Regions from separate parts of the Evansella sp. AB-rgal1 genome, predicted to be linked through region 2. Evidence: riboswitches for the same ligand, from Rfam matches in the RefSeq annotation. Region 2 holds a riboswitch; each other region holds the start of a gene.

Region 1 (8,029 bases), on a different contig from region 2:
TATAGGTACATGAATTTCCATCACAAATCTCTCATACTCCCAAGGGTGGCAGCGTTCATCATAAAACTCAAAATCTAGCTTTGTGTCATCGATCTCGTAACCAGAACTAGGAAACCACTCTTCTAAAATATATTTCCAAGCACCTTGTATGGAGGCAACGAATCCCTCGTCTTCAACAGGTGGGGTTGTAAAGACCGCATAAGTTGCTGAAGGCACCTCTAACTGATACATTTCGTCTAAAGCATGTTGAAAATTCGTTACTTCCACTCCTAACACGTAGGAAAACTCATCCGTTTCCATATTGTTATTTACACAAATTCCATATTCCCCATGTTTCGGTGGCTGTTGCGTGTCATATAGCTTCGCTTCCTTGCCTTCAATATTGCATTGGTCCCAAAACGCTGGTATGTCTCTTGAATGAGCATTATTTCGTAAAGTAGTTTTGAATTCATATCCGACAATTTTGAATGCTTCTCTCTCCATTATTTTCGGCTGCATTAAAATTCCTCCTGTCTTATTTTCCTTTATTTTTAATAAGTTGATTTTCTGTGGCACCCCAATTGGCGCATGTATACGGTAAAAGCTTGGTGGATACCCAAAGGCTTTTTTAAAAGCCTTTGTAAAACCTGCATGAGTTTCGAAACCATACGTTAACGCTGTATCTAACACTTTCTTACCATTCCGAAGGTCGCAAAGTGCAAATGAAAGCTTTCGTCTCGTGATATACTCCATGACTGGCATACCTACTAAACTGGTGAAAACTCGATAGTAATGATATGTGGAAAATCCAGCTTGAGTTGATAACTCTTCCACTGTTATCTCTTCCAAAATATTTTCATCAATATAGTCTAGTGTTTCTTGGATCAGTTGAACATAGCTCATGTAAAGCCCCCTTTCTTGAAAGAGTTACCTAGGATACTTACATAATACCAATTCCAAGGTTGATTATCTTATCCTAGATTGCTGTCTTTAAGGTAGGTAGCAGTCACTCCTCTGTCCTGGAAAACAATGCTATAATAATCTTATCTAAAACACTATATATATAGTTAAAACAACTCGTTATGTTTACAAGACATATCTCCATCTAGAGTAGGGTTTAATGTAAGTGCTTACATTGAAGTTTAAAACACACTCCAGTCACACTTAATTCGGACTATCAATCTATTTTTTTCAAAAAAGGTGGGAGAACATTGGGGAAATCGTTGCATGAAGGGCCAATGAAGTTACCGAAGTTGCCGGATCCGCGGTATTGGGTTAGTTGGGTTCCGTTTGGGCTTGGGAAGGTGAAGCCGAAGCATGTTCGTGAGACGGCGAAGGCTGTTTGGGATAATAAGGATAATTTATCTTATGCTGGGCGGATTTTAACAAAAGGTGTTTGTGATGGTTGTGCGTTGGGGGTTGCTGGTTTGAAGGATCAGACGTTGACTGGTCCTCATTTGTGTACGACTCGTTTGAATGTGTTGCGGTTGAATACGATGCCGGCGATCAAGGATGAGGTGTTACTTCGGGATGTGAAGGAGCTGCGGAAGTTGTCTAGCTCGGAGTTGCGGGAGCTTGGGCGTATTCCTTATCCGTTGTCTCGGAAGCCGGGGCAGTCGAGGTTTGAGCGGATTTCTTGGGATGATGCGTTCGGGAAGATTGCTGCAAAAATAAAGTCTGTGGATCCAAAGCAGCTTGCGCTTTTCTTGACGGCAAGGGGAATGACGAATGAGTCGTACTATGTGGCTGGAAAAGTGGCGCGGTTTTTAGGAAGTAATAATATTGATAATTCGTCGAGAATTTGTCATTCACCGAGTAAAACGGCGTTGAAGCGTTCGATTGGAGTGGGGGCGTCCACTTGTAGTTATCGTGATTGGATTGGCTCGGATGTGCTTTTGTTCTGGGGGTCTGTTGCAGCCAACAATCAGCCTGTTTCCACGAAGTATATGTATGCGGCGAAGCGGAAGGGCACGAAGATTATCATGATTAACCCTCACTATGAGCCATCTATGGAAAAATATTGGATTCCGTCTATTCCAGAAAGTGCGTTGTTTGGTACGAAGCTTGCGGATGATGTGTATCAGGTGAATATTGGTGGCGATATTGCCTTTATGAACGGGATTATGAAGCATTGGTTTGTGATGGAGGAGCGGGAGCGTGGATCTGCGATTGATCATTCGTTTGTTAAGGCGCATACGAATGGCTTGGCGCAGTTACGTAAGCATGTGGAAAAACAAAGTTGGGAGGCGTTGGAGAGGTCTGCGGGGATTTCGAAGTCGCGGATGTTGGAGTTGGCGGAGTTGCTGGCAAATTCGAAGTCGGCAGTGTTCGTTTGGTCGATGGGATTAACGCAGCACCGGTTTGGCACAGATAATATTTCGCAAGTTGCCAATTTGGCGATGCTTCGTGGATTTATCGGTCGGAAAAATTGTGGATTGATGCCGATTCGAGGACATTCTGGTGTACAAGGGGCTGGAGAAATGGGAGCGGATCCTTTTGTTTTGCCAGGGGGAGAGTTTGATGATATTAACCGTAAGCGTGTTGAGGGTGTTTGGAAATTTGAGATTCCTCGTTGGCAAGGAGATACGGTAGGAGTTTCGTTGGAAAATGCTCTATTACATGAGGGGCATAAACAAAAAACGAAGGTGTTTTACACTACAGGAGGGAATTTTCTTGAAACGATGCCGAACCCTGACTATGTGCAGAAGTGCTTGGAGAATGTTGAGCTTCGGATTCATCAGGACATAATTTTGAATACGTCTGCGTTGGTAGATGCAAAAGAAGAGGTCATCATCTTGCCATCCATGACGCGATTTGAGCAACCTGGGGGAGGAACGTCTACATCGACAGAAAGGATGGTCTATTTTTCCCCAGAGATCAAGGGTCATCGAATCGGGCAGGCCCGTCCGGAGTGGCAAATTTATGTGGATATTGCGAAGCTTGTGAAACCAGAGCAGGCTAATTTGATAGAGTTTACTGATGCGCAGTCGATTCGTGAGGAAATTGCGGTGGCCAATAAAAATTATGAAGGGATTCAAAATTTGAGAGATACGGGCGATGTTTTCCAGTGGGGTGGAGCGTATTTGTGTGAGGACGGGATGTGTCCCACGGAGGATGGGCGAGGGCAGTTGTTGCCGATTGAACTACCTGAGTTGAGAAAATCGGAAGGCGAGTTTTTCGTTACGACGCGACGAGGAAAACAGTTCAATTCGATGATTTACGGGAAGGACGATCCGTTTAATGGGGCTGATCGATACGATGTGCTTCTTCATAAAGAGGATGCTGGCGAGCTAGGTATCCGTGATGGGGAAGCGGTTGTTGTGTACAATAAGCACGGAGTTTTTCACGGCAGGGCGAGGTTTGATAACACTCGTCGGGGAAATATTTCGTTATATTGGCCAGAAGGGAATGTGGTTATTCCAAAAGGGGTTTATGAAAAATATGCTCGTATTCCAGAGTATAATACGACGGTGGTAGTGGAGAAAGCGGATACGTTTCATGCGAAGAAGGATACCAAGTATGTAGAGCGACAAATGGACGACTTAGAAACGGAAATAAGTTAAGTGGGAGATTTCGCGATGAAAAACAAGGTGATGCAAACGCATGTGATAAAGAAATATGAGCAAGGTGTTCTTCAGGATGCGGATGACTTGATCGTGTTGGAAGAGCCATTGACAATTACGGTGAATGGCCATGAATTTGGAACAATGCTCTGTACGCCAGCGGATTTAGAGGAGCTTGTCCTTGGTTTTTTGGCTTCAGAAGGGGTGATTCGGCGGGCAGATGAGGTTGACTCCGTATTGATTGATGAGGGAAAGGGCTTTGCATATGTGGTGTTGAAAAATAAGCAGGGGTTTGATCCAGAGGGGGCATTCTCGAAGCGGGTTATAGGATCATGCTGCGGAAAGAGTCGTCAATTTTATTTTCAGAGTGATGTGCGGGGTGCTAGGACAATTTTGAGAGCACCTAGTATTTCTGCTAAGCAGTGTTGTCATTTAATGAGTACGATGCAGGAGCAGGCGGAGGATTTTAAGCAAACGGGAGGTCTTCATAACGCAAGTCTTGCTTCCGTGGATGGGATTCTTGTTACGCGATCTGATATTGGGCGGCATAATGCACTAGATAAGCTTTTTGGATATTGTTTGCGAAATAATGTTTCTTTGAAAAATAAAGTAATTGTGTTTAGCGGGAGGATTTCTTCGGAAGTGTTACTGAAGGTCTCCAAAATTGGTGTGGGAATTATCATTGCTAAATCAGCACCAACTACGTTAGCAATTGAGTTGGCGAGAGATTTGGAGATTACCTTGGTGGGGTTTGTCAGGGGAGATAGGTTTAATGTTTATTCGAGAGGAGATAGGGTGGTGGGGTAGGGGGAACGTTTATGTAGTGTCAACAAGGTTCAGAAACAGGATATCGCGTTCCATGGAGCGTTTATGAGACGCGAACAAGGATCAGAAACGGAATCTCGCGTTCCATGGAGTGTTTATGTAACGCGAGCGAGGATCAGAAAAAGAATAACTAATTGATATATTTGCTATTTTTAAAAATACAAATAATGTTTCATCTCCCTATTAAAACAAACTTCACATAACTCCCAGCTAACCTATTTTTCCAAAAAAAAATCTAGGACATTTGCCTAAAAAAATATGTTTTTAACACTTAAGTATTGCAATTGTTTCCTATATTAGATAAACTCAACATACTACATCATGTTTAACGGCAATAATAAAACACTATATATTGATATTTGATTAATAGGTGCTAGTAACATAGCTTGATAGGGAATTCGGTGAGAATCCGAGACTGTCCCCGCAACTGTAAATGCAGACGAAATGAGAACGACCACTGTACTGTTCGGCTGAAAGGCCACTGTATGGGAAGGCTCAAAGTAGGAGGAAGCATAAGTCAGGAGACCTGCCTATTTTTCACGTATTCATGGCTTCGGGGATTGAGACCGTGAACGGCAGGGTATTTTTGTATTGCCCGTTTACAGGACAACGCTCCTATTAACATGCCGTTCAAAGCTCTTTCCATCGAGGGAAGGGCTTTTTCTATGCGTAAAAAGCCTACCATATAATCTAAATCATAGATAGATAAAGGGAGAGTGTAACGATGGGGATTAATGTTATGGAGGATACAAATACAAAATTGCAACAGGAGTTTGCCCACCTAAATTGGACAGGTTGGACATTTGAGAAGTCAGGGAAAGAGCTAATATTAGCTGCACTCGATCGTATATCCATGCAAGAGCCAGACTGGACATATGTTGCTGCTAGAATACGTCTCAACCAGTTATATAGTAGTGTTGCCCAATCACGCTATACGAATGGAGCCACTGTATATGAACAGTTTGAGCAGGTCGTCCACAAGCTAGTTGAGAAAAAACTATATCGTTCCACATTACTAGAAGCCTATACGAACGAAGATATTCAAACACTTGGACAAGCGTTAGAACGAGAGCGAGATAAGAAATTTACCTATTTAGGATTACATACATTGGTAGACCGGTACGTAACAAAGGATTTCGACGGATCTATCCTTGAGCTACCACAAGAACGATTTATGATCATAGCAATGACACTGATGCAAAAGGAGCCGCAACACCAACGAGTATCTCTAACCCTTGATGCATACTGGGCACTTTCAAATTTATACATGACAGTAGCAACACCGACACTAGCAAACGCAGGAAAGACTCACGGACAACTCTCTAGTTGTTTCATCGATACGATCGAGGATAGTTTACGAGGAATCTTTGATAGTACAACGGATGCTGCTACATTAAGCAAAAACGGTGGTGGGATTGGAATCTACCTTGGAAAAATTCGTGCGAGAGGCTCGTCCATTAAAGGCTATAAAGGCACATCTTCAGGGGTACTCCCTTGGATGAAACAGCTTAACAATACGGCAGTAAGTGTGGATCAACTCGGTCAACGACAAGGGGCAATCGCCGTTTACCTTGATGTATGGCATAAAGACATTTTCTCCTTCCTTGATGCGAAATTAAACAATGGAGACGAAAGAAAACGAACGCATGACTTGTTTACAGGTGTGTGCCTACCGGACTTGTTCATGGAAAAAGTGGAAGCGCGAGAAGATTGGTATTTGTTTGACCCACATGAAGTGAGACAAGTAATGGGGTTTTCCTTGGAAGACTTTTTTGATGAAAAACAAGGTTCAGGTAGTTTTCGAGAAAAGTACAAGCTTTGTGTAGAAAACCCAGAATTAACGAAGGAGTCTGTACCAGCAATTGAGATTATGAAACGAGTGATGATCTCGCAACTCGAGACTGGAACTCCCTACATGTTTTACCGAGACCAAGCAAACCGAATGAATCCCAATAACCATTGTGGGATGGTATATGGCTCCAATCTTTGCACAGAAATTATGCAAAACATGAGTCCGACGTTTGTGAAGGAAGAGGTAACGAAAGACGGATCCATTATTATTACAAAACAACCTGGTGACTATGTTGTTTGTAATCTTAGCTCCATCAATTTAGCTACGGCTGTTACGGATGATGTGCTAGAGAGACTGATTCCTATCCAGGTGAGAATGCTAGATAACGTGATTGATATAAATGAAATCGAAGTTCCGCAGGCGAAGCTGACGAATGAGAAATATCGCGCCATTGGACTTGGCACATTCGGTTGGCACCATCTTCTTGCTTTGAAAAAAATAAAGTGGGAGTCGGAGGAAGCAGTGGAGTTTGCTGATGAGTTATATGAAAAAATTGCCTATTTAACAATTGAATCTAGTATGGAGTTGTCAAAAGAAAAGGGATCCTTCAAAGTATTCGAAGGATCTGATTGGGAGACAGGTTCATTTTTTTCAAAAAGAGGGTATTCGAACGAGAAATGGTCTGACCTGACAGCAAAAGTGAAAGAGAACGGACTTCGAAACGGATATTTAATGGCGGTTGCTCCTAACTCGTCCACGGCAATTATTGCGGGTACAACAGCATCCATCGATCCGATTTATCGAAAAGAATATGCGGAGGAAAAGAAGAACTTCCGAATTCCAGTTACAGCTCCAGACATTTCAGCGGAAACAACGTGGTTTTACAAAGCAGCACATGAAACGGACCAACACTGGAGCATAAAGCAAAATGGTGCGAGACAAAAGCATATCGATCAAGGGATTTCCTTCAATATTTATGTGAAAAACACAGTGAAGGCGAAGGAACTGTTAGATATTCATGTTGCGGCTTGGAAGGAAGGCTTGAAAACGACGTATTATGTTCGTTCCACATCAAGCGAACTAGAAGATTGTGAGAGTTGTTCGAGCTAATATAGAGGTTTGAACGAGGGGATATCCCCTCGTTCAAATTGCAAGTTAAATAGATGGAAGGGGTAATCAACACATGAAATTACAAGAAAGAAAGTTGTATGATGTGACGGCACCGAATGCGTCCACAGGGATTATTAATGGAGAGAGTTCGAACGTGTTAAATTGGGATGATGTTCGTTTTCCATGGGCTTATCCTTTATATAAAAATATGTTAGCAAACTTTTGGACACCGTTTGAAATCAATATGTCCAACGACGTTCGTCAGTATGATTTGCTAGAGTCTCATGAGAAAGAGGCGTTCGATAAAATTATTGGACTGCTAGCGTTTTTAGATAGTATTCAAACGGACTATTCCATGCAAGTAGCGCGGTATTTAACGGACTCTAGTTTGTCGGCGTTAATGACGGTTTTATCGTTTCAAGAGGTCGTTCATAACCAAAGCTACTCGTACGTTTTATCAAGTGTAACAACGAAGTCAAAGCAGGACGAAATCTTTGAGTATTGGAAGCATGACAGTGTTCTTAGGGAGCGAAATGATTTTATTGCTCAAGGATATGAAGCATTTGTTAGCAATCCGACTCCGCAAACATTCTTGGAATCGATTGTGTACGATGTGATATTAGAAGGACTTAATTTTTACTCGGGATTTAGCTTTTTCTACAACTTAGCACGTAATCAGAAGATGGTATCAACGTCCACAATGATTAATTATATTAATCGGGATGAGCAGCTTCACGTGCATTTGTTTGCTAATATTTTT
Region 2 (8,029 bases):
CATAAAGTATTTTTCCCTATGAAAACAGAATTCCCAGAGGGAGTTATGAGGATCTGTAGGGATTTCTTCGGGCCATTTTTCTTTGTCCACGTTAGTTAAGTCACTTAAATGATTCCAAAATAATTGCTCATACTGTTCAATTGTGTAGGAGTCCTTCATCTCCTGTGGAATATCATAAAACACAATGAGTGATGTGTAGTTTCCTAGCTTTTTTGATGATTTCGAGAACTCCGTTAATACATGAGCTAATTCGTCTACCGTCTCAGTTTTCCTAGGATCGCCAAGAAAGCCATAGCAAAAATGATGTAAAGTATATCCGATTGTTGCCGGAATACAGGGAAACAGATTATCTTTATCTGTCATTGTTTCCTCAAACTTTTCTAGATAATATTTCTCTGTATTAGAAAGACTGTGGGATGAAAACTCGTCCTTTCTATATAATCGTTTCATTATACTCACCTCTGATTCAATTGATTTTACAATCTATTCAGAAAAGGAATCATATGGTGGATGTCTTACTAAAAATGGGCGTTTAGGTAGTTTATATTGCACTAATCTCATAGGAATAATATAAAATAACTGTATACAACATTTTATCTATATGATATAGTAAGTAAAATTACATATCGTGTAAGAATTGGTGCCAAGCAAAGGCTTGGCTTAAAAGGGAAGAACGGTGAAAGTCCGTCGCTGTCCCGCAACTGTAAATCGGAGCAAATCACGAAGACCACTATCATAATGATGGGAAGGTGTGAGGAGCATTGAAGATAAGCCAGGAGACCTGCCAACTTCTAGTACACACCAAATACCTACGTGGAAATAGGTGGTGAAATTAATTTGTACGACAAACGAGTTATGAGTTGCATGTGAAGCATGCTTTCTTAGGTGTACCCATTACTTGCTTGTATAGCCATTTCCCTTCCGTGGAGATGGCTTTTTGTGTTTGGAAAATATGTAATGAAAGAAAATAGTGCAAATATGAGGAGGAACTTTGGGAATGAAAGTAATTAGTACAGCTGTTGGATATCCGTATATTGGAGAGAATCGCGAATGGAAACGTTGTTTAGAAGCCTATTGGAAAGGTGAATTACAAGAGGAGACCTATCTAACAAACATGAAATCTATTCGATTGGAAAACTTGAAACGTCAGCAAGCATTGGGGTTAGAATTACTAACAGTAGGTGATTTCACCTTTTACGATCGTATGCTTGACCATGCGACTATGTTTGGGATGGTTCCTGATCGTTATCAGTGGAAAGACGACAAGGTAGATCTATCAACATATTATGCTATGGCTCGTGGGGCTAATAATGCAGTAGCTTGTGAAATGACAAAGTGGTTTAATACTAATTACCACTACATTGTACCGGAATATGAAGATCAACAACTTCGATTAACAAGAAACTATATTTTAGATTACTATCAAGAAGCGAAGCAAGAATTAGGAATAAATGCTAAACCAACGATAATAGGTCCCTATACGTTTGTACAGCTAACGAAAGGGTATGATGAAAAGTCGAAAGCTTTATTATATGTAAAGCTACTTCCTCTCTATGTACAATTATTGCAGCAACTTGTTGATGCAGGAGCAGAATGGATTCAAGTGGAGGAACCTGCTTTGGTCTTAAGTTTATCCGAGGATGATGTAAAGCTAGTGCAAGAAATTTATAAGCAAATAGCCACAGAAGTACCAAGAGCTCAAATCATGTTACAAACATACTTTGAGGGTCTTTCCGCTTATGAAAAATTGTCGCAATTACCTGTTGCAGGGATTGGGCTTGATTTTGTACATGGAAAAAAAGAGAATATGAACTCTATTCGAAAATATGGATTCCCTGAACAGAAAGTATTAGGAATTGGTATTGTAAACGGTCGAGATATATGGCGAGGCAATTTGGCAGAGATGTCAACGGATATAAATGCAATTGTAAAATTAACGAATGCAAAACATACTTGGATACAGTCTTCATGCAGTTTGCAACATGTACCTGTAACTACGAAAACGGAAACGAACTTAGATAAGACATTAACGAATGCTCTAGCGTTTGCAGATGAAAAAGTGTCCGAAATACTGGATGTTTCCATCTTCATAAAAGAAGGTGAGTGGTCGAATAAGAATTGCTTATCACAAAGTATGCAAGCAATCGATGCATTAGCAAATCATGAAAGTAGAAAAAATGAAGTAGTAAAAGAACTTCTATTACACGTGCAACCAGAAGATTTTCAAAGACCTATGTCTTATGTGGACCGCCAAGTCTTACAACAAAAAGTACTACAACTGCCGGATTTTCCAACAACAACGATCGGTAGCTTCCCTCAGTCACCTGAAGTAAAACGTACACGGACTGCGTGGAGGAAAAAAGAAATTACAGATGCAGTTTATGAAGAGTTTGTTAGAAAGGAAACAGCTCGTTGGATTCAGATCCAAGAAGATATTGGACTAGATGTATTTGTACATGGGGAGTTTGAGCGAACAGACATGGTGGAGTATTTCGGTGAGAAGCTAAGTGGTTTTGCATTTACTGATAATGCTTGGGTTGTGTCCTATGGATCTCGTTGTGTGAAGCCACCAATTATCTATGGAGATGTGGAGTGGACAGCACCAATGACAGTGAAAGAGGTAAAAGAAGCTCAGCAATTAACTTCGAAGCACGTAAAAGGAATGTTAACAGGTCCAGTCACGATTTTGAATTGGTCCTTCGTTCGGGATGATATTTCTCGAGATCAAGTGGCAAATCAAATTGCCTTAGCTCTAAGAGAGGAAGTCCGAGCATTAGAAAATGCAGGAATCGCTATTATCCAAGTAGATGAACCTGCATTACGAGAAGGACTTCCATTGAGGAAAGAAAATTGGGAAGAATATCTTTCTTGGAGTGTAAATTCCTTCAAGTTAGCAACATCTCGCGTGGAAAATGAAACTCAAATTCATACCCATATGTGCTATTGCGAATTTAACGATTTTATTGGTCCAATTCGTGCCCTTGATGCAGACGTTATTTCCATTGAGACATCAAGAAGTCACGGAGAATTGATACACTCATTAAAACAAAGAAACTATGAGCTTGGTATCGGCTTAGGGGTTTACGATATTCATAGTCCAAGAGTTCCAAGTGTAGATGAAATAAGTAAAATATTGAACGATGCTTTAGAGGTTATTACAAAGGAGCAATTTTGGGTAAATCCAGATTGTGGCCTAAAAACAAGAAAGGAAGAAGAAACGATAGCATCATTGAAAAATATGGTGAAAGCGGCACAGAAGTTGCGTAAAGAGCAAGAGTTAAGGGTCTAATTATAACAGCTATCCAGAAAATACACTAGTTAGTGGTAGTCAAATTTATCTAGTATTACTAATTTTGTTGGATAATATTCCATTCGCTCCAGTCCACTCCTTTCCTGTGGGGAGTTACCGAGCCACCTTCACGACTTCGTCACTACGGTGTCTCGCCTCTACTCTACTTCCCACTGGAGTTCGTGGACTTGCGCTCATTCCATATAAAGTGAAGAGTACTAACTATACTCATAACGTTTTTTCATCCGTCATGGTGAAAATTTTAACTTTCATGGAGGTCTATCATGTAATTTCCATTGTAAGCAACAACGTATATTCCTCTTGATAATTCTAATAATAAAGAAAAAGGAGGGATATTTATGGCGAAAAGAAGTGGGAAAACAGACGCAGACCAAAAGAATAAACAGGGATTTGACTCTAGTAAAACGGATTCTGAGTTCGCAAAAGAACCTGGAAGTGCTGCAGCTAACCGAAAACATAAAGAAAAAGCGAAAAAAGAAAAAGCATCCAAAAATCAGGGAGAATGGAAAGGGATGCACTAATTTCATTTTTAGAAAACAGTATGGGTGTAGAGATCAATACGATCTTGGAGCTCCTACTGTTTTTTGTTTGTGTAATCAATGTATAATAGAAACTACCATACAAGCATGGTAGTTTTATTTCGATAGTATTAATAGCTTACACAAACTAGATGGTGTCAAAAGGAATACAAACGGTTCGGTAAGGGAGATAGAATATGAGTGAAAATAACTTGAATAAAAAAGTTCTATTTAATGATGGTTGGGAATTTTCTAAAAGTAGTCTCGGAGTTTCGGATCATGAATCGTTACATTTTAAACCAATCGATGTACCGCACGATTGGCTTATTTATAACACATTGGATTTATATGAAAACAGTATAGGCTGGTATCGTAAAACATTTACATATACAAAAAAAGAGGACCATGTTCTCCTTTATTTTGATGGGGTCTATATGGATTCGTCTCTTTATGTAAATAAGCAGTTTGTTGGTGAATGGAAGAATGGATACTCTTCCTTTGAACACGAGATCACAGATGCTCTTGTTGAGGGAGACAATGAAATTATTGTGAAGGTTGTACACCAGAGTCCAAATAGTCGATGGTACTCAGGAGCAGGTATATATCGAAATGTTTGGCTTAAAACAAGAGCGAAAACGCACATCATCACAGATGGAATTTATGTTTCTACAGAACAGAGAGGTAATGACTGGTTTGTAGAAATCGATACAGAGTTAGAGATAGACCAAGATGTCCAACTATCACACGTTGTTTTTTATAAAGGAGAGCAAATAGCATCCTCTCACGCAACTGTTACTGCGGAAGGAGATTCAACTACTACGGACCGTCAATCCATAATCGTAAAAGATCCTTTATTATGGAATACAGACGATCCGAACTTATATCAACTTGACACGACATTGGAGCTATCTACTTCGGAAGTACTGGAAAGAGTATCTCAAAACCTTGGTTTTCGAACAATGGAGATGGACCCAAATAACGGTTTTAAGCTAAATGGGCAAAAAATGAAGCTAAATGGTGTTTGCGAACATCACGACTTAGGTGCGTTAGGAGCTGCGTTTAATACATCTGCGTTAAAAAGAAGGTTCCATATTTTAAAAGATATGGGTGTAAACGCTCTAAGAACAGCTCATAATATGCCCGCAGTTGAGTTCATGGATTTAGCAGATGAAATGGGATTCCTTGTTGTTACAGAAGCGTTTGATATGTGGGAACGACCGAAAACGCCTTATGATTATGCGAGATTTTTTAAGGATTGGGCATATAAAGATGTGAAAAGCTGGGTGTTACGAGATCGAAATCATCCAAGTCTCTTAATGTGGAGTATAGGAAATGAAATTTATGATACTCATGCAGATGAGCGAGGTCAGGAATTAACGAGAATGTTATTGGGGTATGTGAAGGAATTTGATCCAAAAGAAAATGCGAAAGTCACTATAGGATCGAATTATATGCCTTGGGAAAACGCTCAAAAGTGTGCAGACATTGTCAAAATTGCAGGATATAACTATGCGGAAAAATACTATGAGAAACATCACGAAGAGTATCCTGATTGGATTATTTATGGAAGTGAAACATCTTCTATTGTTCAAAGTAGGGGGATTTATCATTTTCCTTTTGAAAAATCCATTCTAGCTGACGATGACGAGCAGTGCTCGGCCCTTGGAAATAGCACGACAAGCTGGGGAGCAAAGTCGATTGAAGCCTGCATCTTGGCAGAACGAGATACGCCTTTCTCACTAGGGCAATTTCTTTGGACTGGATTTGATTATATTGGAGAGCCAACACCATATCATACGAAGAATTCCTATTTAGGGCAAATAGATACAGCTACGTTTCCGAAAGATTCGTATTATATTTATCAAGCTGCTTGGACTGATTATAAGACAAAACCGATGGTGCATCTTTTCCCGTATTGGGATTTCAATAAAGGTCAAATTATCGATGTTCGCGTTTGCTCCAATGCACCTAAAGTGGAGCTTCAGCTGAACGGGAAAACCATTGGAACGCATGATATTGATCATGAAAACGGTACACAACTTGTTGGATGGTGGAAGGTTCCATATGAAGAGGGAGAACTAAAAGCAAATGCGTATGATGAAGATGGAAATATTATTGCAACAGATGTGAAGTCATCCTTTAAAGATGCCAAAAAAGTGTGTTTACATGCTGACAGAGAGTTCATTTCTGCAAATGGTACAGACTTAATTTTTCTGGAAATATCAATGGAAGACGAAGCTGGAAACCCTGTACACAATGCAACAAACCGAGTCCGTGTGGATGTGACCGGAGCGGGTCGTTTACTAGGACTTGATAATGGAGATAGTACAGATTACGATGCGTACAAAGGCGTCAGTAGACGGTTATTTAGTGGGAAGCTAATGGCGATCATTGGGGCTACGCTTGAGTCAGGAAAAATAAAAGTAGAAGTATCATCGGAAGGGATGGAATCGAAAGTAGTGCACATCGATTCACTGCAAGTTGAGGGTGGACAGGTTATTGGTACGGCTCCTAAAAGTACTAATCAAGAAATCTCGGTTGTGATGGGGAAAGAGAATGAAATTCCTGTTCGAAAGATAGAAATCATTAGTGAATCTGGACAGGTGTTTGAAGAAACGAATAAAGAGATGGTTGTGCGAGCAAAATTATTTCCAGAAAACACTTCCTATCAAGAAGTGGAGTGGAGTGTTGTAAATGATGTAGGAATCGAGTCCAATATTTCAAAGGTAGAAGCCAACGGACTGGAAGCGAAAATAACTGCACTGGGAGATGGGATCTTTCGAGTTCGCTGTACAAGCAAAAATGGTACGGAAAAAACGAAGCTTATTTCTGAACTAGAAATGAAAGCAGAAGGACTCGGAACAGCATATAAGGATCCTTATGGCTTTATCTCTGCAGGTTTATATGATTATAGCAAAGGGGAAGTTAGTAACGGCAACGAACGTGGGGTCGCTACGAGTAGAGATGGAGAAACGCAAGTTGGCTTCCGAGAAATAGACTTTGGTAGCTATGGGTCTGATACCATCACCATCCCTATTTTTGCGTTATCAAGTGAAGAGTACCCCATCCAAATCTGGGAAGGTATGCCAGAAGAAGAGGGAAGCACACTTATTGCGGATGTTATTTATCAAAAAGAATCCAAATGGAATGTCTATCAAGAGGAATCATATCGCTTATCGAAGAGACTTCAAGGAATTACTTCCTTATGTTTTGTTGTGAATAAAAAAATTCATATAAAAGGCTTTTCCTTTGAGAAAAAGAATCGTGCCTTTGAACAAAATTCAGCTGCAGACTGCGATCATATATATGGAGATACGTATTTGGTAACAAATAAATCTGTTCAAGGAATTGGGAATAATGTATCTTTACAATATGAACAAATGGATTTCACAAGTGAAGGTACATCAACATTAGTTATCTATGGAAACTCTCCTATTGATAAAAATACGATTCATATTCGATTTGAGAATGAAGCAGGAGAGACCAATCAGCTTGTGGAATTTACACAGTCGGATGGATTTGAAGAACGAGTTTTCGATCTAGATAGCATCACTGGATTGCAAAAAGTTACTTTCATTTTCCTACCAGGCTCGAATTTCGATTTTGGTTGGTTCCGATTTAAACCGACTGAAGAGTAAAGAAGCGAGGAAACGCCATTGAAAAGGTTTAAGAAATTTTACGTGGAGATTACGAGTATATGTAATCTCGCATGCAGCTTTTGCCCTCCTACAGAACGGCAAAAACAATTTATTAGTGTAGAGGATTTTTCGAAAAGATTAGATCAAATTAAACCTTTTACAGACTATATTTATCTACATGTTAAAGGAGAGCCATTGCTTCATCCAAAGATTGATAAGCTATTAGATCTATGTCATGAAAAAGGATTTAAAGTTAACATTACAACGAATGGTACGTTAATTAATAAAAATAAGCATAAATTGATGAACAAACCTGCGTTAAGGCAGATGAACTTTTCTCTTCATAGCTTTGACGGGCATGCTGGGTCAAAGGATAAAGAAGGGTATGTTAGCAGTATTCTTTCTTTTATTAAAGAAGTTACGAGTGAATCCAATGTTATTTTTTCTTTGAGATTATGGAACCTCGCTCCAGATAATGCCACGAATCTAGAGAAACAGCAGAATCGTGACATACTTAGAATGATTGAAAGAGAATTTGACTTGGATTATAAGATTGAAGAGAA
Region 3 (8,029 bases), on a different contig from region 2:
CGTCAATGTTTTCCGGGAGCAACTCTCCATCTAGAGGAGAAAAATAGATAAGCTCCACTCCATAAGTTTCTAGTAGCTCCAGATTTTCCTCATAATAAAAATTAAATACTTTATCACGAGCAACAGCGATCCTAACCTGTACGGTTTTTTTCTGTTTAAGAAAACTTGGACCATCTATCTTTAAAGGAGTTGTTTCCGCTATTTCATATATCTTAGTCAAATCAATAGTATCTCTAACTATTTCTCCAAGCTTCTGAAAAAAAGAGTCTAATTCTCCTCGTTCAATAGATGGAATTAACCCTAAGTGTCGCTCTGGCATTTCAATATCTATTTCCTTATTTAAATATCCTACAACGGGAATGTTGCACTCCTGTTCAACTGCTTTTTTTATTAACTGAAAATGACCATCCCCACCAACTTTATTGGCTATTACTCCCACGATGTTTACATCTTTGGATAGCATTTGAAATCCTCGTACAATCGCTGCTGCGCTCCGTGCCATTCCTGAGCAATCAACAACTAATACAACAGGACTATCGATCAGCACACTTATTTCTGCTGTACTTCCTTCATCTTTTGTTGGGTCCTTTCCATCGTAAAAACCCATGACCCCTTCAATAATAGATATATCCGCTCCATCACTACCACGGTGTAAGACCTCTCTTAAAACAGAATGAGATAACATCCAGCTATCTAGATTTCTGGATCGTCGACCGGTTACTGCTGTATGATACGATGGATCAATATAATCCGGACCACACTTAAATCCTTGAACAGTGTACCCCATTTGTTGAAAGGCAGACATTATACCGATGGTTACTGTCGTTTTTCCAACACTACTGCCTGTTCCAGCTATTACTAGTCGTCGTTGAGACATTTTTGGAACCTCCATATTTACAATTAATATTCAATACCTTTTACAGCAGGAATACCTTCGTCATAATAGTGCTTTTCTGGCTCAACTACCGACACAAGGTCTGCAATTTCTTTTATTTTCTCATTCGCATCTCTACCAGTAATAACAAGGTGAACATGAGCAGGTTTATTTTTAATTAAATCTATTACCTCCTGAATCGGCAAAACATCTTCAATAGGAAATTGGGTAATAGCAAGGGCATTGTTCAATTCATCTAGGATGACCAAATCATACTCCCCACTCATTACTGCTTCTCGTGCGATTGGCCATCCTTTTCTTAAAGCCTCTCTATGTTCTTCAGGAGTTTTTGTCCATGTAAAGCCAATTCCAAGTTGTACCATTTCTACTCCTAATTTTTCTAGAGCTATTTTTTCTCCATAGGACCTTTCAGGAGACTTTATAAATTGGTATATTTTCACGTTAAAGTCTCTACCAATCGCCCTTAAAGCTAGTCCTAATGCAGACGTTGTTTTTCCCTTGCCGTTCCCTGTATAAACAAGGGTCAATCCACGCTGTTCTTCTTTACGTTTATTCATTTTCATACCTCCAGTAAATTTAAAATGATATTTTTCAACAAAAATAAAACGCCTTTCTTCTTAGAAAGACGTTTAAGGTAATGAGATAACAAAAACCTAGAAAAATCTAAGTTATAGCCCCATTTAAGCTCACACTTATCCCTTAAGCATCCTTTTCCTCGAAGGAACACAAAAGTTACAAATAGGCAGGTCTCCTGACTTACGTCTCTGCTACACCTTCCCATACTTGTATGTACAGTGGCTAATTGTAGCTTTAAATAACGATTACAGTGGCGGGACCGTGTTGGACTTTCACCAACTTCCCTTTTAACCTTTACTTTAATAAAGGCACCTACTTGTCTTTTAAATATTATGTATAGTTAAAAGTCTAACATATTAATTGTAACTTTTATTATTATTGATAAAAAGGATTTTTTACTTTTAATACTACAATATTTATAACAGAGATAACAAAGAAACCCTATATTTTCTATTGTTGTAAAGAAATATCAAAATAAACATATTCTTGAATTATCATGCTAATAATGTCAGTACTACAGCAATACCATTATATATACCATGAATAATAATAGCTGGTAGAACTGAGCCCGTTTTCTCATATGTCCATGCAAACACAAGGCCTGAGATAAAATTTATAGGTAGCGTATTGTATGTTGGGATGTGAACGACCATGAAAATAAACGAACTTATAAACATTCCAGCTGCTATTCCATATTTCCCACGGAACCATTTATATAAAAAACCTCTATAAAAAATCTCTTCATATATCGGCGAGATGATTGCAGCAGACACGAAACCAATAACAAAAGTGTACCAAGTTATATTTCTTTGTAATGATTCCGTTTTTTCATTTTCCCAACTGATATTAAAAAATTCCATCAGCACTAATATGATGACACTTCCTATAATTAATATTATTGACCATACAACAATCCACTTCCAATATCCATTTGAAAAGCGCCTTACCCCAACCGTATTCCATGAATACCCATATGGTTTTAATGCAATCAAGTATAAGGAAACTGTAAATACAATCGCCATAACTAGTCCCATTAATGTGCCTGAATACAAGCTATCCTGAAAAAGCATATAGAAAAATTCATGCAATACGTATTCAATAAAAATTGGCACAAAAACAAACGTAATAAACAGTAATTTAATAACATCTCTCCAAGACCAGTTAATCGTTTTATTTAGTGCATCATTAACCATTTATATTACCCCCTAGTGATGTTTTATGGTAAATTCAGTGTAAATGGTGACGTTACGTCACCTGCAAACTTTTTTCTGGAGGTAGTTCATAATGATTCTGTTTTCAACTGGTGAAGTTGCAAAGAAACTAAATATGACTATACGTACATTACGTTATTACGACAAAATTGGCTTGGTAGTACCCTCGTTAAAAAAAGAAAATGGAACACGCTACTATTCCGAAGATGATATGTTGCTTCTAGAAAAAATTGCACTATTGAAGTCTACCTCCCTGTCATTGAAAGACATAAAAACAATCATTGATCAAGTTACAACAGAGGAGATTTTGACTGTACATAAAATGCAGCTTGAAACAACTATCGAACAATTAAATTTATCACTTCAACATACAACAACACTATTAAACACTTTAAAATTAGAGGGGAAAATTCAGTGGGACCAGCTCTCACCTATAGTATCGGATGAGGAAAAAAGAAAAAAACAGGATCGAAAAAAGCAACTTTGGAGTCAGTTATTTAGTAATGAGGAAAATTCAATATTATCTGCAAATCTACCCAAACTAGAAGATCCCCTTACTATAAAATGGGTAAACATAGTAAAAAGAGTACAATTATGCTTAGACAACGGAAACTCTCCTAGTTCTATAGAGGGACAACTAATTGCTGTTGATGTAGATTTATTAGCTAAAGAATCCTTTGGAGACAATCCAGATTTAATCAAGAAGTTTTGGGAAGTAAGGAAGTCTGAAGAAACATCCGCAAAATTAGACTTATATCCTGTAAATAAAGAGGTTCTGATTTTCCTTGAGGAAGCTATTTTTCACTATGATAGTACTTCAGCTAAGTAATTTAGGACTATTAATCTTATTGTGATATCAAAAATAAAAAATCATCCTACGAAAATGGGTTGTTAATTTAGAACCCTACAGAAAGAAATCCCACGCGAGTTTTTATTTTTGTCGCATTTATCAAACACAACTGCCATCGGGGAAAAGTTGTTGACGCCTAGTGCTAGACAACTTTTTAAATTTAAAAATTGCTTTTCTATATTATAAAAGTCCTTGCTCATGTTGTATGACGTGAGCAAGGACTTGTTTATTTAGAAAAGAGTATCAGGGAGGATCTGCTGTATATGTAACTATGTATACTTATTTAATGTACTTAAATACAGGTTTAATGAATCCTCAACTTCACTTACCACTAACTTAATAAAGTCAGCGTAATCTTTCTCTGTATGTGCTTTATCTAAGGCTACATAATAAGCTAGGCGATTTTCTACTTTAATAACAATTGGTGGAAAACCATCCTTCATGAGTTCTAAATTTAACAACAAGCGTGCTGTGAAGCCGTTTACATCAAAAAATGGGTGAATACCAACAAAAATAGCATGTAGCATAGCTCCACGAGCAACTGGATGCATTTTGTTCGTTTCTGCTTGTTCATACCATACCATCAACTGCTCCATCTCCTCTTTTATAAGGATAGGAACTGGAGGTATATGTTTAGCACCAGAAATAAAAACTTGCTGGTCTCGGTATACACCTGCATATTCATCATTAATCCCCTTTAGTACAAGTCAATGTAAATTCTTAATCTCCCATTCAGACAAAGGTTCTCCCTTTTGAACGATCTCCTCAACAAATTGTATAGCATCACGATGATTAAGAACTTCCAAATGTTCACGCAACGTTTTACCACCAACCGTAATTCCTTCTAAAACTACCTTTGTTTCCTTGATCGTTAATGTGTTTCCTTCTATCGCATTGGTATTATATGTCCACTCGAGTAATAATTTTTCACGCAGGCTTTTGACTGTATATTTGGGTAACGGTCGATTCGCATCTAGAAGATCTTTTTTTTGATTGATTTGTTCAAACATCGGATTCACCTCTCTCACACAAACCTGTACTTAAATTGAGAATACCATTCTGCTCTAGATATACCTACCCTATTGTTAAATTATCTTTCTTCGTTCAAATTCCTAGAATAATTGAATTTGTTGGCTATTTTCTTTGTTTTCACTATTTAGGTTATAACCAATACTGTTATATCCCTTTAATCTCTTTTCAAACATCTTCTGTAAAACATCAACGTTCGAATCTACATAATCATACACTTTCACTTCATTTTTATCACTATGATTTCGATGAAGCCTTCCTACATACTGTTGTAATGTGCCTTTCCAAGAGATTGGCATAGTTAGAAAGAGCGTATCTAATCTAGAGTCATCAAAGCCTTCTCCAACGTATTTCCCTGTTGCAATCAACAACCTCTCTTCACTATCAGGTAGTTTTATTAACTTGTCTAGGGCTTGTTGTCGTTCTTTCTTCTTCATTGCACCTGTTAATATAATGATGTTTTTAGCAAAACCATTGAATAGGGCATATAGCTCATTTACGTGGTCTAAACGTTCCGTTAACACGATTGGAGATCGTCTTTCGTCTAGAGCCTGTAAAACATCATTAAAAATCATTTCGTTTCGTTGTTTATTAGTAGATAACAAAGAATAGATAGCTTGTATGTCAGTTTCATTCGTTTTCATTAATGTACTTCTCTTAACAAGAGTTTGTTTAAATGGGCGAATATTGGCTTGCTGTTTATTATTCGTTTTATATCTTATAGGTCCACATTGCATAAATATTATCGGGTGTAACCCATCTTTCCTAACAGGGGTCGCTGTTAAACCATACACTTTTTTTGCTTGGACAACTTTTAATACCTTTTCAAAGCTGACGGCAGAAATGTGATGACATTCATCTACGATAATTTGACCATAATGATGTAACTCAGGTTTTATTACACCATTACGATTAAGAGTTTGGATTGTACATATATCAATGTTAAAGGTTGGATTATTTTTCCCACCACCAATTTGACCAATTTCTTTTACTGGAATATTTAAGAAAGTTGATAATCTCTCTTTCCACTGTTCAACTAATTGTGTTCGATGCACAACGATAAGTGTATTGATTTTATTTCTACCAATCAACGCTGCTGCTGTCACTGTTTTTCCAAAACCAGTAGCTGCTGCTAACACTCCATTGTCACTACTAGCCATGGAAGTAACAGCATCCTCTTGTTGGAAAGTTAGTTGACCATGAAATTTAGCTTCGATAGTCCTCCCTATAAACTGATTGTTAACTATTTTAATAGATATATTATTTTTCGAGAATATTTCCTTCACTTTTTCCATTAAACCTCTTGGTAAAATGAGCGAATGTTCATCAATCTGTGTACAATCGATTTTCCTTGGGATCCGATGAGTAGAAAAACGCTTTGCCTGCGCTTTAAAATACTCTGGATTTCCAAATGTCGCTAGTTCTTGTAATTCAAATAGTAATTTACTAGGTAATAACAGCTTAGGAATTTCAATACCGTGATTTAATTCAACAGTTATTTCTTCTGGCACGCTAAAATTTTCTACTTTTTCTTTTATCTTGATAAAACTTTCTTCCTCAGAGAAATTCGATACTATTTGTTTAACCACCTTTTCAGATATCTTTTTTATGGACGATAGATATTGCCATTGATTCTCAAATTCCACAAATGAATCATTTACAAACACACTATTCCCTCTCATTTTTGCATGTTTTTGCAATGGCAGAGCTATTAAATTGCCAAAACCACCTTGGGGTAATGTATCTTGGTTAGGGAACATTCTATCAAATGAATCCATTCCAATATCGAAGCGTTTTTCGCTTGTTTTGGATATAAGAATCTCACCTAATTTTCTAGCTAACGAGGCGCTTATTGCCTTTTCAAAAAAGAACCAAATATGAGCCCCTTCTCCTGAGCGAGAACGTTCGATGTGATATGGTAACCCTATGTTTTTACAGGTTTCAATAAATGCATGTACATCATCTTGCCATTGCTTTTTATCAAAGTCTACAGCCAGAAAATAGCAAGTATTATCTTCAAGCAAAGGATAAATTCCTATTGTTTTTTTGCCACTCAAATGTTCGTAAATGACTTGGGGAGTTAAGGGAGGGAATAACCGATAAGCGCAATCCTGACATTTGATTTTCGGTTTTCGACAAAGTTCTTTATCCCACTCGTTTTTACATGCAGGTGAATACCCAGATTTACCTGTGGTACTTGATTCCCACCTATGAGCAAAAACGTCAGACCTTCCCCGAAAGAGGTTCATAAATAGTAAGATTGCAGCTCTTTCTTTAGGAGAAAAATCCGTCGGGGTTTTCTTTATATTAGATGTTTCACTATATGATTTATTACGACCTTGAACTTTAGAGAGATCCCTTTTTAATTGTGTATTTTCTTTTTTTAGTCTATCAATCTCTTTTAAAGCTTGAGCGAGCTGTTCTTGAATATCCATAAGCCTACTCCAATCATTAAAATCTTTAACTCTAGTTTAGCCAATAATGCACTTATTTAATAGTGCAATCCTTCATAGTAATTGAACAATTGCCTATTTTCTAAAGGCTTAGTAGCAAATGTATAGTATACACGCTAGAATTGTTTATAGAGGAGTGTGTTTTATGGGTAAGAAAAAAAGGAAAAACATAAAGAAAGTTGAAGAAAAAGAGGACTTTGGTACTTGTGAATTATATTGTAAAGACTGTGATTACGAATTTGAGATGGATTGGGAAGATATTTTTGATATACAAGAATGCACACATGGGTATGTAGGATTTCATTTAAATGATGTATTTATTGGATGTCCTAAATGCGGTAAGATTATAACGAGTAATTCCTCGGACGAAAATTTTGTTTCAGATACCAAGAAATTAAAACGAAGTAAACCAATTGAGGATGATGAGCTACCATTTTAGAACATTCATTTACAATAATATTATATAAATGGGGTCATATTAGCTTCATCAAGCTTATTTAGAACAGTTATAGATATCTCATCAACCTCCAGTGGAAGTAGAATAGACAATCCTATCACTTTGGAAGGATCGTCTTTTATTATTTACTATAAATAAGAAGCTTCCTCAATAGTTTATATAACTAACGAGGAAGCTTCATTCATTTTTTTAAAAAATCATAGGTGAACCCTTTTCTATCTAGGGTTCATGAGGCAGATTATATCATGCCGCCCCTATGGTGAGAGTGTGTTAAGGAGAATAAATATATTTGGTTCCAGTTCCCTTTCCAATAATCTTAACACCATCGGGTTCCAATTCTTTTACCAAACGTTGTACTTGCTTTTGGTTCATACCTGTTCATTGGCTTATTTCCTTATTAGTTAAACTTCAATCTGTTTTTACTATAGATAATATGCGAATTTTGACTGCTTCCTTATCCAAAATTTGCTGATGCCTAAAGCATTTATACCGCTTAAATGTTCATAAATAACTTCGGCAGTTAAGGTATGAAATAACCGTTAGGAGCAATCTGGTCCT
Region 4 (8,029 bases), on a different contig from region 2:
TCCACTTCTACGTTGTTGGTGAATGTTAATCCGATTATCCATCTCTTTGTCGGTTCTCTTGGCAGTAGCAACGTAGTATAAACAGCTTTTGGAGAACTTTCCCTTTACGGAATAATACGATTCATTTGCTAGCTCTTCTGCAAAGCTACTTTTTCCTGAACGAGCTCCACCTGAAACAAAGACAATCATCATCTATTTCTCCATTCTCGAAGTTTGTCTATTAATTGATTATTTTCATCTGACGACCGAATTGCAATACGCAGATAATTCCCATTCAGCCCTTTAAAATTGTGGGTATGTCTTGTTAAGATCCCACCTTTAAATAAATATTGAAACAATTCTTCTGTATCATCAGGTCTTTTACTATCTTGTAGGAGATAAAAGTTCACCTTAGATTCTGACACATAAAAATCTAAATCCGTTAATTTGTTTAGAACATAAGAGGATTCTGACCCTAACCAGTTACGGGTCCTTGTTACATATTTATCGTCTGCTAGTAATTTAGGAACAACCGCATCTGCAAATGAATTTATACTCCATGGAAGTTGCCATGACTTTATTTTTCCAATGACATGTTCATTTGCCAGAACATAACCGATTCGAAGACCTGGGATGGTAAACATTTTCGTTAATGAACGTAATAAAACCAAATTACGATAGGACGGAAGCCAGCTTGTCAGAGATAATTTTGTTGAAGGAAGAAAGTCTACAAAAGCTTCATCTACAACAACATACGTATTCGTTTCAAGCCCTTTTTCGAGTATTCTATGTAAACTCTTTTCATCTACTAAGGTACCAGTGGGATTATTGGGGCGACAAAGAAAAATTACATCAGCTTCACCCATCTTCTCTAAGATTAACTCTAAAGGTAGCTGAAATTCATTACTTTCCTCTAAAAAAACATCTTCTGTAGTAATATGGTAGTGCTCGCAAGCCCTCTCGTACTCCACAAATGTAGGCTGCACTATCAACGCTTTGCCACCTTCAAATAGTTTAGCAACTAAAAAAATTGCTTCTGCTCCCCCATTTGTAAGCAACACCTTATCCTTTGTTATCATTTCATAGTCGGCTAATGCGTTGTGGGAGTTAGAATAGGTTGGGTCTGGGTATTTCGTAATCGTAGTGTATGAATGATAGATTTCACCCTTTAACCAAGGAGGAGGACCTAATGGATTTAAGTTTGCACTAAAATCGAGGATTTCTTTTTCCTTGTCCATGTGAAATAGTTGTTTCATTGTTTCTGGCTGTCCGCCATGACTTGGCCACTTCATTCTTTCACCTCCATTATCATTTTTCTATAAAGAATACAAAGAGTAGCACGAGAAAAACAAAGCCAATCCAGCCTCCATGCATATATAGGATGGCTTGTTTGATATTGGAAACAGTCCGTACTTCCTTCGGATCGCCCATTGTTGCACGTTCTGATTTTTGGCCCCCGTAAAAATTTACGCCACCAAGCTGAATACCAATCAATCCGGCCACCATTGCTTCTGGCCAACCACTATTCGGACTTGGGTGCTTCTTGGCATCTCTCATTGTTACATATATGGCTTGCTTTTTATGAGATCCTTTTATAAAAATAGAAGTCAGTAACATGGTACAGGCGGTTAACCGTGCTGGAATCCAATTTACTATATCATCGAGCTTTGCAGATGCATATCCAAACTTCTCAAATTTTTCATTTTTATAACCCACCATAGAATCCATGGTATTTATAGCTCGATAAACCATTGCAAAAGGAGCTCCTCCAATAACTGCCCAAAGTAAGGGCGCAGTAATTCCATCTACTGTATTTTCAGCTACTGTTTCCACTGTTCCTCTTACAATATCACTTTCTTGTAATTGGTCTGTATCTCGTCCAACGATCATACTTAGCTTCTTCCTTGCTTCTTTCATATTCCCTTGCGTGAGGGGGCTAAATACATCCATCGCAGCAGAACTTAATCCTTTTATAGCAATAGTCGTAGAAATAATGTAAATCTCTACGACTATGCCAATGATAAAGTGAGTTTTATATGCGAGATAGACACCCCCTAGAGTTATAAGAAAAACGATTGTAAGCACAGTACTTGTAAGTAAGAAACCTTTTATTTTGCGACCTGCCCCTTTATTCCATCTTTTTTCCAGGGTAGAAACTAGTTTTCCTATCTGAATGACAGGATGGGGGATCCAGCGTGGATCACCAATAAGGAGATCTATTACAATTGCACCAATTATAGCGAGACTTATGAACCCAAATAAACTTAGTTCATGAAACGTAAACAGATTATGAATTATCATTTACTTTTACTCTTTTCAAATATTTTTTTACAGCATTCGTTGTTGCTTCATACACAACTTCTCCAATCGCCTTACCAATAAGTGTACCAGATCCTGCATACGGAGTTTTTTCCCCTTGCTGAGTTACCGCCAGGACCACGCTATCAGTGGACGTTCCAGAAGCAAATGTGTTAGAAAGAGGGTCTTTTATTTGAAGGTCTTGAAGCGCTCTTACCTTTCCTTCTGTTGCTGACATTATTCCGTTTACAAGTGCTCCATCAGTAAAATGTGCATCAATAAACACCATCGTATTAATCGTACCTATTTTCACATCCTCCATCGCCTTTACCTTAGAAGATATGTCTACTGCATTTCCTGTTCCAGCTGTAACAACTGCCATAATAGAGTGGTTATCACCAACCCGCTTCTTAGACACTATCACATCCTCTAAATTGACGGCAGTCATCATCCCAACTGATTGTTCATGAGGAATATGATGTTTTTCCATCCAACGTTGAATGTCTTTGTCTGGTTCAGAGCAATTGTAGTGCTTTTCCACATGAAAATTGCAGAAGTGTTTGATCCACTGTATTCCATCTCCAATAACCCCATTAGATATGGTACGTAGTGGCTGTTCGAAAGTAAGATGAACATACTTCTCGTTTTTTTCTATAGAATATGATTGAAAAAAGTCTTTACACTCAGGCGTCTCTCTAAAGTTCGGTGTCATTAATAGCTGTGGTTTTGGAATAGCTGGATGTGATTGTGTCTTGACTTGCACTTCATAAACCTTCTCTAATTGGTCTTCTTTTCTTAACGTATTAATATCCCCAACCTCTAAAAATTTCCCCTGATGCAATAGGCCGACCCGGTCCGCATACAGAGAAGCAACATTTAAATCATGTAAAATAGCAAAGATCGTTAATCCTCTTGCTTGTTGCCACTCTTTTAATAAATCAAGCATTTGAAACGTATGCTTTATATCTAAGTGGTTTGTAGGCTCATCTAGGAGAAGCATCTCCGGTTCTTGCGCCAGTGCTTTGGCTAATAAAACACGTTGTTTTTCTCCACCACTTAACGTTCGAAATGGTTTTTTTTCAAAATTTGTTGTTTTCGTTATCTCCATAACGCTTTCCATAACTTCATAATCTTTTTTCGAAAGATTTTTTAAAAAACCTTTTTGATATGGATAACGACCGAGGCTAATAATTTCTTCCACTGTGTAATCAAAAGACACATGCGCCTCCTGAGTAAGAACTGCAATCTTCTTTGCTTTCTCTAGCGCAGTAAGAGAGGAGAGGGCCTGTCCATCAATTATACTCTCCCCTTTTAGTAAAGGAAGTTGCCCTGTGATTAATTTAAACAGAGTTGTTTTCCCACTTCCATTAGGACCTAACAAAGCAAAGAATTCCCCTCTTTCAATCTTTAAATCAATTCCCTTAATGATAGGAGTATTAGCATATCCTCCTACAATACCCTTTAACGAAAGCATGGTTTATTTGGCCCCCTTACCAATACGCTCTTTCATTAACAGAAACGCAAATACTGGTGCGCCTATTAATGCTGTTATAACACCGATTGGCAATTCTTTCGGTGCAATAATCGTTCTAGCAACTAAATCCGCCAAAATTAGGAAAGCTCCGCCTGTTAATAACGACAACGGGAGAACATGGCGATGATTAGGACCTGAAATAAGACGAACAAGGTGAGGGATTACTAGCCCCACAAAACCTATCGATCCAGAAACCGCAACCGCGGATCCTGTTAATAACGATGCACCTATTAAGATTAGTATTTTTCCTCGATTCACATTAACACCAATCTGTTCCGCAGCTTCTTCACCAAGTGCAAGAGCGTTTAGTTCACGATAATGCATTAAAAGAATTAGTGTTCCCGTTATCATAAAGGGAATTAGCAATTGAACATGACTCCAACCCCTCATACGAACACTTCCATAAAGCCAATATATAATTTGTATCATGGAGTCTCGATCACCTAACGCAATAATTAAGGAAATAATAGAACTAATAAATGCACTTACAATAATTCCTGCTAAGATGATGGTTTCTATCGCTAGACTTCTACTACTTAACCTGACTAAACCAAACACAATAAGTAGGGCAATAAAGCCTCCTATAATAGATAAGACTGGAAGAGTATATCCCCCTAATCCTACGATACTTATTTGAAAAAACAAAACGATAACAGCTCCTAAAGCCGCTCCAGAGGAAACCCCTATTGTATATGGATCAGCAAGAGGATTCCGTAATAATCCTTGAAAGGCTGCACCTGCTAATGCTAATGATGCTCCAACGAAAAAAGCAAGTAACACTCTCGGAAGTCGAATGTTCCAAATAATAGACTCTACATTGGCTGGGATATCTTCAAGCCATCCTATATTAATACTGTTATTTAAAATAATATGAAATATTGTGGGGATAGGAACACTAACACTACTTACTAATAAACCAAGGAGGGCTGTACCTAGTACAAACCCTCCACTGAATACGTAAAGCCAAATAATTTTCCTATTTGAAAACTTCCGGGTAGATGAGTTTCGCAAGAGTTTCCACTCCTTCGATTAAACGTGGTCCTGGTCGAACTACAATATCACTTTCTACATCAAAAATTTGTCCATTTTTTACAGCTGGAACTTCTGTCCATCCATCACGAGAGGAGACTTCCCCTTGAAGATCTTCTGTATGGTAGGTTGTAATAATTACATCTGGTTGTAGCTGAACAATCTCTTCCTCAGACAGCATTACCCATCCCTCATGATCTTCTGCTGCATTTGTTGCTTGAATAGACTCTAGCATTTCATGCATAAATGTACCTTTCCCCGTTGTAAAAATATCTGGTGCTGGGGATACCTCAACCCAAACTCTCTTTTTGTCTGTAATTTCTTCCGCCTTCTCTATTAATACCTCATGACGTTCCTTCATGTCAGAAATGATTGCTTCGGCTTCGTTGGAAGTTCCTGTTGTTTGGCCGATTAATGCAATCGATTCATATACTTCATTGAAGTTGGATTTACTTCCTATAACAACTACCTTTATCCCAACCTCTTCAAACTGAGACAAGATTTCTCCATGATTATTATGATGATAATCGGTTACAAGAACAATATCCGGAAGAATGCTTAAAATAAGCTCCACATTCATATCTTGTCCACCAACATTTTCAACGGATTGTGCCTCTTCAGGGTAATTACAAAAATCGGATACTCCTACTATTTTATCCCCTAAACCGAGGGCAAAAGAGATTTCAGTAATACTTGCTTGAATAGAAATGATGCTTTCAGGCTCCTCTTCAATTGTTACTTCCCTTCCTGCATCATCAACAATCGTTACTGGAAATTGTGATTGGTCTGCTGTGTCCTCCGTTTGATCATTATCAACTTGCTCATTGGCATTTTCATTCGTATTAGTATTATTAGCTTGTCCTTCTTCTTCATTAGGTGTACCACAGGCAGTTAATAAAACTATCGTTAAAAATAGTATAAAACTTCCTAGACCCCAATTTTTAAAAATTTCTTTCTTCATTTCAATTCCTCCCTATTTTTACAACAAAAAAAACGCTATTCCCTAAGAAAGAGCGTCGAATGTATAAATGCATATAATGTACATCCACTATCTATGATTAGACAGTATGACAGACTGGTAATCCATTTTATAAACTACCATGCATATTAAACATCCTTTTCCTCGAAGGAGCTTAAAAAACACACCCTGGCAGGTCTCCTGACTTACGCTTCATCGGTTAGCTACTCCTTCCCATGCATTACTTACTATCCACAGTGGAGATATGTTAGCCTTCCTCAACGTTTACAGTGGCGGGACCGTGTTGGACTTTCACCAACTTCCCTTTTCATCTTACATAATTTTGTATGTAAGAAACCAAGTTGTTCCTTATTCGTTTTTTTGTTCTGAAGATTAGTATAAATTAGGACTCTACTTTTGTAAATATTTTAATTATTGTTTTTCCCTTTCTGTAACTCCTGCAGATGAGAAAGTCGCCATCTCTTGTAAAATATTTACCGATGCTTTAAGTAGAGGAAAGGCAAGTGCTGCCCCAGTTCCTTCTCCGAGTCTTAACTGCAAATTAAGTATTGGTTTACACTCTAACATCTCTAAAGCAATTTGATGTCCTCTTTCCTCTGATTGATGACCAATAATTAAATAATCTTTTACGTGTTCGCAAAGCTTCACCGCCACCAAAGCTGCAATAGTACTGATAAAACCATCAATTAAAATCGGTGTTTTTTTACTAGCAGCTCCTAATATAGCTCCTGTCATCCCTGCAATCTCTAAGCCTCCCACTTTTGCTAAAACGTCCATTACGTCTTCTCGATTCGGTTCTCGGCTTGTTATAGAGTTTTGGATAACCTTTTCTTTATACTTTCTTTGTTCTTCTGTTATTCCTGTACCTGATCCGACAATCATGCTTATATCCTCTTGTGAAAGAATCGCTAGGATCGCACTGCTACTAGTTGTATTTCCAATTCCCATTTCTCCAGGAATAATACATTTAGCACCATCCTGAATAAGTTTGGTAGCTACGTCTATTCCAACCTCAATAGCATCAATAGCTTCCTTTCTACTCATGGCATCTTCATATAAAAAATTGCCTGTTCCGTTACGTATTTTTCTATTAACGAGATTTTCACTTTCAATAAAAGTAGATACACCAATATCAACAATTTGAAACATTGCCCCAATTTGTTTTGCAAGAACATTGATAGCTGCTCCACCTTGTAAAAAATTATGGACCATCTGTGCTGTTACTTCTTTTGGATAAGCTGATACCCCTTCATCTGCTATACCATGATCTGCAGCAAAGACGATAATTCCTGGCGGAGACACTTCAGGAAATTTATTGGATGTAATTTCCCCTAACTGAACTGCCAGTGACTCTAACATCCCTAAACTACCTATTGGCTTTGTGAGTGTATGTAAATATGCCTGAACGTCATTTCCTACAGTCTTATCGACCGGCCGAATTGCCTCTATTGTATTCCTCATTTACTGTCCATCCCCTTCTATCCCTATGCTTTTTGATATTCACTCATTTTCTTATAAATTTCATCTAACTTAATATTTTCTCTAACAACTTTAGCTAAGCGATCAAAGGCTTCCTCCCTTTTTGTGGAAAACGCAGCCCTGTCTATTATGGGATTTAAACCCTTGCTAACTCTTACATCATTAAGGAATTCTTCTCTTAGGAGGTCGTTATGAAAAATTCCATGAAAATATGTTCCAATTACTTTACCATCTTTACTCATGAATCCGTCACTACTTCCTTTTATTCGAATGAAGGATTCACAAGCCTCTTCGTAATCAGATTCTCCCATATGTATTTCATAACCTGTCACAGGAATTTCCATCTCCTTATATGTAACAATACCTTCAGATAATGTCGTTGTTTTTTTGGTTCTAATGGATGTTTTCATTGGGATAATCCCCAAACCATCTGTTTTTTGCAAGGAGGATTCCATACCCATTTGATCCTCGATAGTACTCCCCAACATTTGATAGCCTCCACAGATCCCGAAAATGAATTTGCCTTTTTGAGAAAGGTCTAATAGGCGATTCACCAAGCCACTATTGTATAAAAACAACATATCTTCGATGGTATTCTTACTACCAGGCAGAATAACAATATCTGGATTACCTAGTTCTTCTGGGTTTTTAACAAAACGAACATGGCAATCTGATTCTTCAAAAAAAGGATCAATATCAGTAAAGTTTGATATGAAAGGGTATCTTATAAC

The links. Region 2 has a riboswitch for cobalamin ahead of metE (5-methyltetrahydropteroyltriglutamate--homocysteine S-methyltransferase). Riboswitches for the same ligand answer to the same signal wherever they lie in the genome.
Region 1: another riboswitch for cobalamin. It lies ahead of ACERII_RS03440 (ribonucleoside-diphosphate reductase subunit alpha); the one in region 2 lies ahead of metE (5-methyltetrahydropteroyltriglutamate--homocysteine S-methyltransferase).
Region 3: another riboswitch for cobalamin. It lies ahead of ACERII_RS14330 (cob(I)yrinic acid a,c-diamide adenosyltransferase); the one in region 2 lies ahead of metE (5-methyltetrahydropteroyltriglutamate--homocysteine S-methyltransferase).
Region 4: another riboswitch for cobalamin. It lies ahead of ACERII_RS14310 (ABC transporter substrate-binding protein); the one in region 2 lies ahead of metE (5-methyltetrahydropteroyltriglutamate--homocysteine S-methyltransferase).

Annotation. Positions count from the first base shown of each region.
Region 1 is NZ_JBGUAU010000003.1:133,684-141,712, forward strand. Features, by position in the region: gene ACERII_RS03425 (AraC family transcriptional regulator) at 1-882, opposite strand, end outside; gene ACERII_RS03430 (FdhF/YdeP family oxidoreductase) at 1,191-3,542, shown strand; gene fdhD (formate dehydrogenase accessory sulfurtransferase FdhD) at 3,558-4,349, shown strand; cobalamin riboswitch at 4,719-4,915, shown strand; gene ACERII_RS03440 (ribonucleoside-diphosphate reductase subunit alpha) at 5,107-7,269, shown strand; gene ACERII_RS03445 (ribonucleotide-diphosphate reductase subunit beta) at 7,343-8,029, shown strand, end outside.
Region 2 is NZ_JBGUAU010000016.1:3,497-11,525, forward strand. Features, by position in the region: gene ACERII_RS14465 (YqcI/YcgG family protein) at 1-450, opposite strand, end outside; cobalamin riboswitch at 622-803, shown strand; gene metE (5-methyltetrahydropteroyltriglutamate--homocysteine S-methyltransferase) at 998-3,289, shown strand; gene ACERII_RS14475 (hypothetical protein) at 3,649-3,831, shown strand; gene ACERII_RS14480 (glycoside hydrolase family 2 TIM barrel-domain containing protein) at 4,026-7,466, shown strand; gene ACERII_RS14485 (radical SAM/SPASM domain-containing protein) at 7,485-8,029, shown strand, end outside.
Region 3 is NZ_JBGUAU010000015.1:113,036-121,064, forward strand. Features, by position in the region: gene ACERII_RS14325 (cobyrinic acid a,c-diamide synthase CobB) at 1-877, opposite strand, end outside; gene ACERII_RS14330 (cob(I)yrinic acid a,c-diamide adenosyltransferase) at 901-1,452, opposite strand; cobalamin riboswitch at 1,620-1,802, opposite strand; gene ACERII_RS14335 (CPBP family intramembrane glutamic endopeptidase) at 1,966-2,664, opposite strand; gene ACERII_RS14340 (MerR family transcriptional regulator) at 2,756-3,511, shown strand; partial or broken gene ACERII_RS14345 (Fic family protein) at 3,802-4,542, opposite strand; gene ACERII_RS14350 (TOTE conflict system archaeo-eukaryotic primase domain-containing protein) at 4,645-6,996, opposite strand; gene ACERII_RS14355 (hypothetical protein) at 7,160-7,453, shown strand.
Region 4 is NZ_JBGUAU010000015.1:103,735-111,763, forward strand. Features, by position in the region: gene ACERII_RS14285 (bifunctional adenosylcobinamide kinase/adenosylcobinamide-phosphate guanylyltransferase) at 1-192, opposite strand, end outside; gene cobD (threonine-phosphate decarboxylase CobD) at 189-1,271, opposite strand; gene cbiB (adenosylcobinamide-phosphate synthase CbiB) at 1,288-2,280, opposite strand; gene ACERII_RS14300 (adenosylcobinamide amidohydrolase) at 2,267-3,751, opposite strand; gene ACERII_RS14305 (FecCD family ABC transporter permease) at 3,755-4,822, opposite strand; gene ACERII_RS14310 (ABC transporter substrate-binding protein) at 4,788-5,801, opposite strand; cobalamin riboswitch at 5,973-6,175, opposite strand; gene cobT (nicotinate-nucleotide--dimethylbenzimidazole phosphoribosyltransferase) at 6,231-7,280, opposite strand; gene ACERII_RS14320 (cobyric acid synthase) at 7,304-8,029, opposite strand, start outside.